2 regions of the Methylobacterium sp. C1 genome follow, and region 2 is predicted to be linked to the other one. Evidence: predicted binding sites of a transcription regulator. Region 2 holds the regulator's gene; the other holds the start of a gene.
The links. Region 2 encodes LexA, which represses DNA repair genes until DNA is damaged. Its sites were predicted from a motif close to TGTTCNNNNTGTGTTCNG; they were not measured.

Region 1: the regulator LexA is predicted to act here: its motif matches at 2,344-2,361, upstream of parE (DNA topoisomerase IV subunit B).

Annotation. Positions count from the first base shown of each region.
Region 1 is NZ_CP017640.1:1,261,030-1,266,329, reverse strand. It holds gene topA (type I DNA topoisomerase) at 1-1,732, shown strand, start outside; gene BKE41_RS05935 (hypothetical protein) at 1,908-2,096, opposite strand; gene parE (DNA topoisomerase IV subunit B) at 2,468-4,528, shown strand; gene BKE41_RS05925 (PRC-barrel domain-containing protein) at 4,580-5,074, opposite strand; gene BKE41_RS05920 (porin family protein) at 5,292-5,300, opposite strand, start outside.
Region 2 is NZ_CP017640.1:2,470,351-2,475,650, reverse strand. It holds gene gltX (glutamate--tRNA ligase) at 1-340, opposite strand, end outside; gene BKE41_RS11390 (ComEC/Rec2 family competence protein) at 534-2,795, shown strand; gene lexA (transcriptional repressor LexA) at 2,789-3,517, opposite strand; gene BKE41_RS30265 (helix-turn-helix domain-containing protein) at 3,860-4,399, opposite strand; gene BKE41_RS11380 (hypothetical protein) at 4,478-4,699, shown strand; gene BKE41_RS11375 (Mu transposase C-terminal domain-containing protein) at 4,701-5,300, shown strand, end outside.

The DNA of each region.
Region 1 (5,300 bases), 1.2 Mb from region 2:
CGCCCGCCGGGTCATCGGCAAGGAGTTCGGCGACCGCTACGTGCCGGACGTGCCGCGCAAGTACAGCGTCAAGGCCAAGAACGCCCAGGAGGCCCACGAGGCGGTGCGTCCCACCGACATGGGCCGCCTGCCCAAGACGGTGGCGCGCCACCTGGAGCCCGAGCAGGCCCGGCTCTACGAGCTGATCTGGACCCGCACCATGGCGAGCCAGATGGAATCGGCCGAGCTGGAGCGGACCACCGTCGACGTCACCGCCAAGGTCGGGCCGCGGACCATCGACCTGCGCGCCACCGGCCAGGTGGTGAAGTTCGACGGCTTCCTGACCCTCTACCAGGAGGGCAAGGACGACGAGGAGGACGAGGAGAGCCGCCGCCTGCCGCCCATGAAGGCCGGCGACCCCCTCACCCGCGAGCGCATCAGCGCGACCCAGCACTTCACCGAGCCGCCGCCGCGCTACTCCGAGGCGAGCCTCGTGAAGCGCATGGAGGAGCTCGGCATCGGCCGGCCCTCGACCTACGCCGCGGTGCTCCAGACCTTGCGGGACCGCGAGTACGTCAAGATCGAGAAGAAGCGGCTGCAGCCGGAGGACAAGGGGCGGCTCGTCACGGGCTTCCTGGAGAGCTTCTTCCGGCGCTACGTCGAGTACGACTTCACCGCCGGCCTCGAGGAGCAGCTCGACCGGGTCTCCAACGCCGAGATCGACTGGCGGGCGGTGCTGCGCGACTTCTGGCGCGACTTCTCCGCGGCGATCGGCGAGACCAAGGAGCTGCGCGTCGCCGACGTGCTGGAGGCGCTGAACGGCCTTCTCGGGCCGCACATCTTCCCCGACAAGGGCGACGGCTCGAACCCGCGCACCTGCCCGACCTGCGGCTCGGGCCAGCTGTCGCTGAAGCTCGGCAAGTTCGGCGCCTTCATCGGCTGCTCGAACTACCCGGAGTGCAAGTACACCCGCCAGCTCTCGGCCACGGGCATCGACGGCGACGGGGACGGCTCCTCGGCCGAGGGCGGCCAGCCGGGCGTGCGCGTGCTGGGCGACGATCCCGCGACCGGCCTGCCGGTGACGCTCCGCGACGGCCGCTTCGGGCCGTTCCTCCAGCTCGGCGAGGCCTCCACCGAGAAGGGCGCGGAGAAGCCGAAGCGCTCGTCGCTGCCGAAGGGGCTGAGCCCCTCGGACGTGGATCTGAACAAGGCGCTGGCCCTGCTCGCGCTGCCCCGCGAGGTGGCGCGCCACCCCGAGACCGGCGAGCCGATCCTGGCCAATCTCGGCCGGTTCGGGCCCTACGTGCAGCACGGGAAGACCTACGCCAATCTCGGCAAGGACGACGACGTGCTGGAGATCGGGGCCAACCGCGCCATCGACCTGATCGTCGCCAAGGAGCAGGGCGGCGGCCGCGGCCGCCCGGCCGCCGATCCGGGCCGGCCGCTCGGCAAGGACGAGGCCAGCGGCCGAGACCTCGTGGTCAAGGCCGGCAAGTACGGACCCTACGTCACCGACGGCGAGGTCAACGCCACGCTGCCGAAGACGATGAGCGCCGAGGCGCTGACGCTGGACGAGGCGATCGCCCTGGTGAACGCCAAGCGCGCCGCGGGCGGCGGCAAGCCGGCGAAGCGGGGGGCGGCCCGGAAGAGTTCGGCGCGCGCCGCGAGCGGCGACAAGCCGGCGGCGAAGAAGACCGCCACGAAGAAGCCGGCGGCCAAGAAGGCGGCGACCAAGAAATCGAGCTCGGGCTGAGGGGCTCGCGGGCGGGGGCCGGGAGCGGCCGCCCCGTCCTCGCGCGCGGAGCGGGGCGATCCGGGACAGCCCGGGGCCGCCGAGCGTGGCGCGGACCGGTTGCCTCGCTGCGCGCGCGCGGATGTCGGTGGGGGCTCGCCGCCCGCTCAGCGCGCGCCGCGGTCGGCGATCGGGATCAGACCAGGTAGGTGATCGTCGCCGCCAGCGCGGTCGCGAAGGTCGCCAGCGCGAGGGTGGTGGAGTTCATCAGGGCCCGGCCGGGCGGCACGCCGGCCGCGTCGTCGTCGCAGCCGAAGGCGGCGCCAGCCGCGTGCTCGAATCGGATCAGCGTGAGGCGGCGGGCCTCGATCGCGGCGTCGCTCATGGACTGCGGCTCCCTGACCACGGTCAAGATTTATCTCCGCCACTAACGTCGATCGTCCCGTTCTGTTCCGGTCGTCGCCTGTGGAGGCCGGGCCTGCGGGTCACGAGAAAGCCTTAACCCATCGTTGTGCAACGTCGTGATGACGGCCCGGCGCGCACAACCGTGTCCCGGCGCGGCCGCGGCCCTCGCTCGCGGCGGCGCAGCATGCGATGATGCGACCGCTTCGCCGCAGGGCGAACGGCTTTGATGTTTCCGGTTTGTTCCGCTATCATGCGGGGATGAAGGCGCATGCTCCACGACCCGAGACCCGTCCCAAGACCCGTCCGCGCGATTCCGAGCCGGCCGACGCGCCGCGCGCGCGGAGGCCGCGCGTGAGCGACCCGGCGCGGGACCTGTTCGGGCCGGGCGGCAAGGGCGCGGCGGCCCGTCCGCCCGAGCCGCGGCGGCGCCTGGACGCCTCGGCCTCCGTGGCGACGCTCGCGGCCGCCGAGCCCGAGGGCGGCTACACCGCCTCCGACATCGAGGTGCTGGAGGGGCTGGAGCCCGTCCGGCGCCGGCCCGGCATGTATATCGGCGGCACCGACGAGCGGGCGCTGCACCACCTCTTCGCAGAGGTGATCGACAACTCGATGGACGAGGCGGTCGCCGGCCATGCCAGCTTCATCGAGGTGGAACTGGAGGAATCCGGCGCCCTCGTGGTCACCGACAACGGCCGCGGCATCCCGGTCGACCCGCACCCGAAGTTCCCCGGCAAGTCGGCGCTCGAGGTCATCATGACCACGCTGCACGCCGGCGGTAAGTTCGACTCGAAGGTCTACGAGACCTCGGGCGGCCTGCACGGCGTCGGCATCTCGGTGGTGAACGCGCTCTCCGACCTGCTGGAGGTCGAGGTCGCGCGCAACCAGACCCTCTACCGCCAGACCTTCTCGCGCGGTCACGCGCAGGGCGCGTTGGAGCTGGTCGGCCGGGTGCAGAACCGGCGCGGCACCCGGGTCCGTTTCCACCCGGACGCCCAGATCTTCGGCTCGCTGAAGTTCGACCCGCGCCGCCTGTTCAAGATGGCGCGCTCGAAGGCCTACCTGTTCGGCGGCGTCGAGATCCGCTGGCGCTGCGCTCCCGCCCTCCTCGAGGGGCTGGCGGACGTGCCGGCCGAGGCGGTCCACCGCTTCCCCGACGGGCTGCGCGACTATCTGGCCCGGGACATCGACGGCAAGGAGCTCGTCACCGAGGCGATGTTCTCCGGCAAGATCACCAAGCCGGGCTCGCACGGGTCGCTCGAATGGGCGGTGGCCTGGATGGTGGCCGAGGACGGGTTCTCGCACTCCTACTGCAACACCATCCCGACCCCCGAGGGCGGCACCCACGAGGCGGGCCTCCGCGTCGCGCTGCTGCGCGGCCTGCGCGAGCACGCCGAGCGGGTGAACCAGGCCAAGCGCATGACGGCGGTGACCACCGACGACGTCATGGCGACCTGCGCGTCGATGCTCTCGGTGTTCATCCGCGAGCCCGAGTTCCAGGGTCAGACCAAGGACAAGCTCGCCACCGTGGAGGCCCAGCGCATCGTCGAGACGGCGGTGCGCGACGCCTTCGACCACTGGCTCGCCGCCTCTCCGGCCCAGGCCAACAAGCTCCTCGACTGGGTGATCGACCGGGCCGAGGAGCGCCTGCGCCGCCGCCAGGAGAAGGAGGTCGCCCGCAAGAGCGCGACCCGCAAGCTGCGCCTGCCCGGCAAGCTCGCCGACTGCTCGGCGGCCGGCACCGCGGGCTCGGAGATCTTCATCGTCGAGGGCGACTCGGCCGGCGGCTCCGCCAAGCAGGCCCGGGACCGGGCGACCCAGGCGATCCTGCCGCTGCGCGGCAAGATCCTGAACGTCGCCTCGGCCTCGCGCGACAAGCTCGGCGCCAACCAGCTGATCTCGGATCTGACTCTGGCGCTCGGCTGCGGCACCGGCACGGCCTTCCGCGAGACGGACCTGCGCTACGAGAAGGTGATCATCATGACGGACGCCGACGTGGACGGCGCCCACATCGCCTCGCTGCTGATCACGTTCTTCTACCGGCAGATGCCGAGGCTGATCGACCGCGGCCACCTCTACCTCGCGATCCCGCCGCTCTACCGACTGCAGCAGGGCTCGAAGGTGGCCTATGCCCGGGACGACGCGGATCGCGAGCGGATCGTCAAGACGGTGTTCAAGGGCGGCAAGGTCGAGATCGGGCGGTTCAAGGGCCTCGGCGAGATGATGCCGGCCCAGCTCAAGGAGACCACCATGGACCCGAAGAAGCGCACGCTCCTGCGCGTCGCGGTCCTGGACGAGGCCCGGGAATCGACCGGCGACACGGTCGAGCGCCTGATGGGCAACAAGCCCGAGGCGCGCTTCGCCTTCATCAGCGAGCGCGCGGCCTTCGCGGAGGGCGCCGACCTCGACATCTGACGCAGTCCCGGCGCGGTCCCGCCGCGTCGGGCGACGGCCTCCGGTCGCGGCCTAGCGCGGGGCCGCGATCGCCTTGGCCGGGTCGAAGGGCTGGGCCGCCGCCACCGCGTCCTTGCCCATGTTGAGGACCGCCGAGAACCGGTCGCCGCCGGGCCGCAGAACCAGGGCTCCCGGCTCGACCGCGATGAGCTTGCTGCCGAGGCCCAGGAAGCCGCCGACGTCGATCACCACCGCCCTGAGCGTCCCGCCGTCGGTGATCAGCAGATCGTCGATCTTGCCGACGCTGTCGCCGGCGGCGTTGCGCACCGTCACGCCGATCATCTTCGTGGTCAGGAAGCTGACGGGCTTGAGTCCCTGGCGCTTGGCGGCGTCCTCGGCGTTCGCCGCCTCCATCAGCCGCCCCACCCCCTTGCCGTCCGTCGAGGTGCCCGGCCCCGTGCCCGGCAGGATCGTGTCCTTGCCGATCACACTGGCGTCCTGCGCGGAGGCCGGCGCGCCGGCCAGGCCGAGGGCGGCGAGCGACAGGAGAAGGATTCGGCTTCGCATGGCTGATCGCTCCGCGCGCCCGATCCCTGCGTGGAAGGCCCCGTCCGGGTCCCCGTGGGGCGCCGCGGTCTCAATCGCGGGCGGCGCGCCCGGTTCCGGCCTTCCCTGTCGCACCCGGACCGGCCGAACCGCGGCCCCGAAACGCGAGAAGGGCCCGGCCTTGCGGCCGGGCCCTTCCCCTGCGCGGAGCCGGCAGGGCCGGCTCCGGCATACGATCTCAGTACGA
Region 2 (5,300 bases):
CGGTCTCGCGCATCTGCGCGAGTTCCTCGGCGGTGGCGTAGCAGTGATAGGCGCGGCCCGCGGCCAGCAGCTCCTCGGCCACGGCGCGGTGGCGCTCGGCGCGGGCGAACTGGAAGACCACGTCGCCGTCCCAGTCGAGGCCGAGCCAGGACAGGCCGTCGAGGATCGCGTCGATCGCGCCCTTGGTGGAGCGCTCCCGGTCGGTATCCTCGATGCGCAGCAGCATCTTCCCGCCGGTGTGGCGGGCGTAGAGCCAGTTGAACAAAGCCGTGCGGGCCCCGCCGATGTGCAGGTAGCCGGTGGGCGAGGGGGCGAAGCGCGTGACGACGGCTGAGGACATCGGTCCGGTATGTTCCGGGGCTGGTCGCGGACGGAGCGCGACGGACGGCGAAGGGGCGGCGGAGCGGCGAGGGGCTCGACAGGGCGCCCGTAGCACGAAGAGCCGGCTGTAGCACGGGCCGGCGGATGCGTTAAGAATCGCCCGCAGAATCGCTCGGCCCCGACGACAGGTCGCGCGGAGCGGGGCGGCGGCGATGCGGCGGATCGGCGCGAGGCGGGCGGGCGGCGCGGTGGCGCTGATCGGCCCGCGCGTCCGAGCCCTCCCGCCCGCCCTACCGGCGCTCCGCGGCTGGGTCGCCGCCGGTCTCGCCCGCGAGGCCGAGCAGCGCCGGCTGTTCCCCTGGCTGGCAGTGGCCTTCGGCGGCGGGATCCTGGTCTACTTCGCGGCGGCCGACGGCGCGCCGAGCCTGGCCGCGCCCCTGATCGCGGCCGCCTTCGCGCTGGCGCCGGTTCCCGTCCTCGGCGCGCGGCCGGCGGCCCTGGCGGCGGCGCTCGCGGTGGCGGCCGCGCTCCTCGGCTTCGCGGCGGCGACCTGGCGGGTCACGCAGGTCGCCGCGCCGATCCTGACGCGCACCACGATCGGTCCGCTCGTCGGAACGGTCGAGGCCCTGGACGAGCGCGAGGTCGGCGCCCGGCTGGTGATCCGGGTGGAGAGCTTCGCCGGCCTCGCGCCCGAGGCGCGGCCCGCCCGGGTGCGGGTCTCGTTCCGCAAGACGCCGATCCCGCGCCCCGGGGACGTCGTCGCCGCCACGGCGCGGCTGCTGCCGCCCCCGGAGGCGGCCCGGCCCGGCGGCTACGACTTCGCCCGGGACGCCTACTTCCAGGGGATCGGCGCGGTGGGCTCGCTGGTCGGCGCGGTCACCGTCCGGGCGCCGTCCGAGCCGCCGCCGCTGGGCCTGCGGCTCGCCGCGGCGCTGGACGCGGCCCGCAACGGGCTCACGCGCCGGATCGCGGAGGCCGCCGGCGGCCAGGCGGGCGCGGTGGCGGCGGCCCTGGTGACCGGCAAGCGCGGCCTCATCGGACCGGCGACCAACGACGCGCTCCGCGCCGCGGGCATCTACCACGTGGTGTCGATCTCGGGCCTCCACATGGTGCTGGCCGCCGGCGTGGTGTTCTGGCTGGTGCGGGCGGTCCTCGCCGCGGTGCCGCTCTGCGCGCTCCTCTGGCCGATCAAGAAGATCGCGGCCGGCTTCGCCATGGTCGGCGTCACCGCCTACTGCGCCTTCTCGGGCTGGGACATCGCGGCCGAGCGCTCGCTGATCATGACCCTGATCATGCTGGGCGCGATCCTGGTGGACCGGCCGGCCCTGTCGATGCGCAACCTCGCCCTCGCGGCGCTGATCGCGCTCGCCCGGGAGCCGGAGGGCCTGCTCGGCCCGAGCTTCCAGATGTCCTTCGGCGCCGTGGCCGGGCTGATCGCCTGCGCCCGGCTGATCGACGGGCGGCTGTTCGTGCGCCCCGGGGCCGGGCGGATCGGCCGCCTCGTCGGCACCGGCCTCTCGGCGATCACCGGGACCCTGGCCACGACCCTTGTGGCGCAGGTCGCGACGGCCCCCTTCGCCACCTACCACTTCCAGACGGTCCAGCCCTTCGGCCTCGTCGGCAACGCCCTGACCCTGCCGCTCGTCTCCCTGGTGGTGATGCCCGCCGCGGTGATCGGCTGCCTCGCCTATCCCTTCGCCCTCGACCGGCCGGTCTGGTGGCTGATGGGGCAGGCGGTGGCCGGCATGCTGGCGATCTCGGACTGGATCGCCGGGTTCGAGCGGGCGAGCCTGGTGCTGCCGGCCTTCGGCGCCGCGGCGCTGACCCTGCTGACCGCGGGCTTGCTGCTGGCGACGCTGCCGGCCTCCCGCCTGCGCTGGCTCGCCGTGCCGCCGGTCCTGCTCGGCCTCGTCCTCGCGGCCCGGCCCGACCGCTACGACCTCTACGTCGACCGGCAGGGCGCGGGAGCGGCGGTGCGGGGTCCGGACGGGCGGCTCGCGGCCCTCGGAAGCCCCTCCGGCTTCGTCCTCGAGCAGTGGCTGAAGGCGGACGGTGACGGGCGGCGGCCCGCGGCGCTCATCGTCCGGTCGGGCAGCGGGCGCTGCGACCGGCTCGGCTGCACCGCCCGGCTGCCGGACGGGCGGGCGGTCGCCCTCGTCCGGGACAGGCGGGCCTTCCCGGAGGACTGCGCCCGCGCCGCGGTGCTGATCACCTTCCTCGCGGCGCCGCCGACCTGCACGGGCCCCCTGGTGATCGATCGGCAAGTCCTCGCCGCCCGCGGGGCCGTGGCCCTCCGGGCCGACGGCGACGGCTTCGCCGCGCGCTTCGCCCGGGACGACGGGCGCGCCGTGCCCTGGCGGCCGGCCCCGGGACGCGATCCGGGACCGCCGCGGCCGGTCACCGCGGAGGACGGGGCCGCCGCGCCGGGCGGAGACCTCGCTCCCGGCGACGCGCCGGCCGAGCCGCTTCAGTAGCGGCGGACGAGGCTGACGAGGCGGCCCTGGATCCGGACCCGGTCGGGCCCGAGCACGCGGGTCTCGTAGGCCGGGTTGGCGGCCTCCAGGGCGATCGAGGAGCCGCGGCGGCGCAGGCGCTTGAGCGTCGCCTCCTCGTCGTCGATCAGCGCCACGATGATGTCGCCGGTATTGGCGGTGTCCTGCTTGCGGATGACCACGAGGTCGCCGTCCAGGATCCCGGCCTCGACCATCGAGTCGCCGCGCACCTCGAGGGCGTAGTGCTCGCCGCCGGCCACGAAGTCCGGCGACAGGGTGATGGCGTGGCTCTGGTTCTGGATCGCCGAGACGGGCGTACCGGCCGCGATCCGGCCCATGACGGGGATCGAGATGGCCCGGCCGGACTCGTCGATCATCCGCGTGCTCGCCGGGGCCGGCGGCTGCTTGGACTTGCCGCCCTCGACCACGCTCGGCGTGAAGCGGCGCGGCTCGGCGGGGGTCTGGGGCGCCGGCGCGGCCTGCGTCAGGCTCTCGGGGATGCGGATCACCTCGATGGCGCGCGCCCGATTCGGCAGGCGCCGGAGAAAGCCGCGCTCCTCCAGCGCCGTGATCAGCCGGTGGATGCCGGATTTCGACTTGAGGTCGAGGGCATCCTTCATCTCGTCGAACGACGGCGGGACGCCGCATTCCTGCATCCGGCTCTGGATGAATCGCAGGAGGTCCAGCTGCTTGCGCGTGAGCATCGACGGGGGACTCGCGGCTTGGCGGACCGCCACGTGACGGTCTCCGAAACAAATCACGAACAGGTTAAACGTTCCGCAAGTGTTCCGCAAGAGCGGCACCGCCACGCTCTGGGGCGGCGCAGCCAAATTGGCGGGCAACTCGCCATCGCTAACTGGCGGAGGGCAGAAAAATCTGATGCCATTCCACAGTTTGGGGGACCCGCATTGCGGACCTTGATCGCGCAGGTCCGGCATCGCCAGTTATAAGTAACTCGTTGTACGGCAGTAATTTTTTGCGGACCATGCACATTGCGGTCGGCCGAATGCGGACCCTATTGCGGACCCTGCGGCGTGAGGCGTCGGTCAGTCGCTGCGATCGGTGTCCGTGGGATCAAGGCGCGGACCGAATGCCGTCCCATCCGAGGACATGAGTTCTGTTGCCGCAACGGCTACGGCACGTGCCGCTTCGGCATCGAGCCCTTCATTTTTCTGTAACTGCTGCGCAGCCTCGGCCGCTCGTTTATATTGGAAAGCAATAGCTTTAGCCATCTGATTGAGCTCGGTCACGGTGTCCGCACCAATGACTTTGATGCGCTCAAAGGCCAGCAGGCTAAGCAAGATCGCTCGCAAGAGCTGAACATCAAGTTCTACTTCGCCACCTTGCTGTCGACCTTTATCGCCTCGACCCGTCAGAATGTAATCTATTGACGCATTCCGAGCATATGATGCGGCCACCGCCTCTGCATAAGGCACTGAGTTACGCGATCTCCACTTTGATATGTTTTGTCTAGTGGTGCGAAGAACATCGGCCAAGGCGGTATCTGTATCGACATCATATATCTCTTTCATCCGATCAAGGACAGCATCAGCATTTATCTGTTGCGCTTGGTTGGATGACGACACCGGCAGCCCTCGATCGATGGGAGTTGACATAATGGCTACAGGGGTGTTTCCATTTCGGTTACAAAACCGGAGCCTATCATGGACATCGTGTTGCACGATACCGTGCAAGCTTATGAGGCCGAATACGCACGTGTGCGTTCTGTCCTCATCGCACAGGGCAGCTCGCTCAATACGTATCTGAAGACCCGCGGCATCTGTCGCCAGCTCGCCTACAGAGCGCTGAAGGGGCGGTCTCTTGGTCGCAAGGCCATAGCCCTTAGGACGCAGATTATCCGGGACGTGCTGGATACGGCGGCCTGAAATGGAGGACTGGGTCACCGCCTCCGAAGTGGCTCAGGCTGCTGGCATTTCTGAACGCAAGGTTCGGCACGCTCTAGGGCGGATCGGCTCCGGGAAGGCGCAGACCTGGCGCGGATCGCGCCTCAACGTTCGCATGTGCCACGGGCGCGGTGGACAGGCTGGAGCTTCGTGGCGCGTTCTGGCAACGAGCCTCCCGCCCGAACTTCAGCTCCGCATTGAAGCCGCGGAAACGCGTGTTGAAGGGCTGTTGAACCCGTCCGCGAGAGCCGTTCAAGCGGCCGAGTGGTGGGCTTACTTCCTTCGTCCGGCTCTCGCCCATCCGAAGGGCTCGCGCGAACGCCGATCCGTCATGGAGGCGCTGGCAGGCGTTGAGGTGTGCGGCCCGGACGGACGTTGGTTCGTCCCGAGCCTTCGGGACATCGAGCGCAAGGTCAGCAAGGCGACGGCCTCCGGCATCCGCGGCCTCGTGCGCAAGCGGCGCGAGGTGAAGCCGGAGAGCCTACCGATCATCACCCGTCGCTGGGATGCCGCGACTGTCGCCCTGGATGATGATACCCGCGAGCGGATCGCCGGAACGATCCAACGGTACATCCGCGCCCTC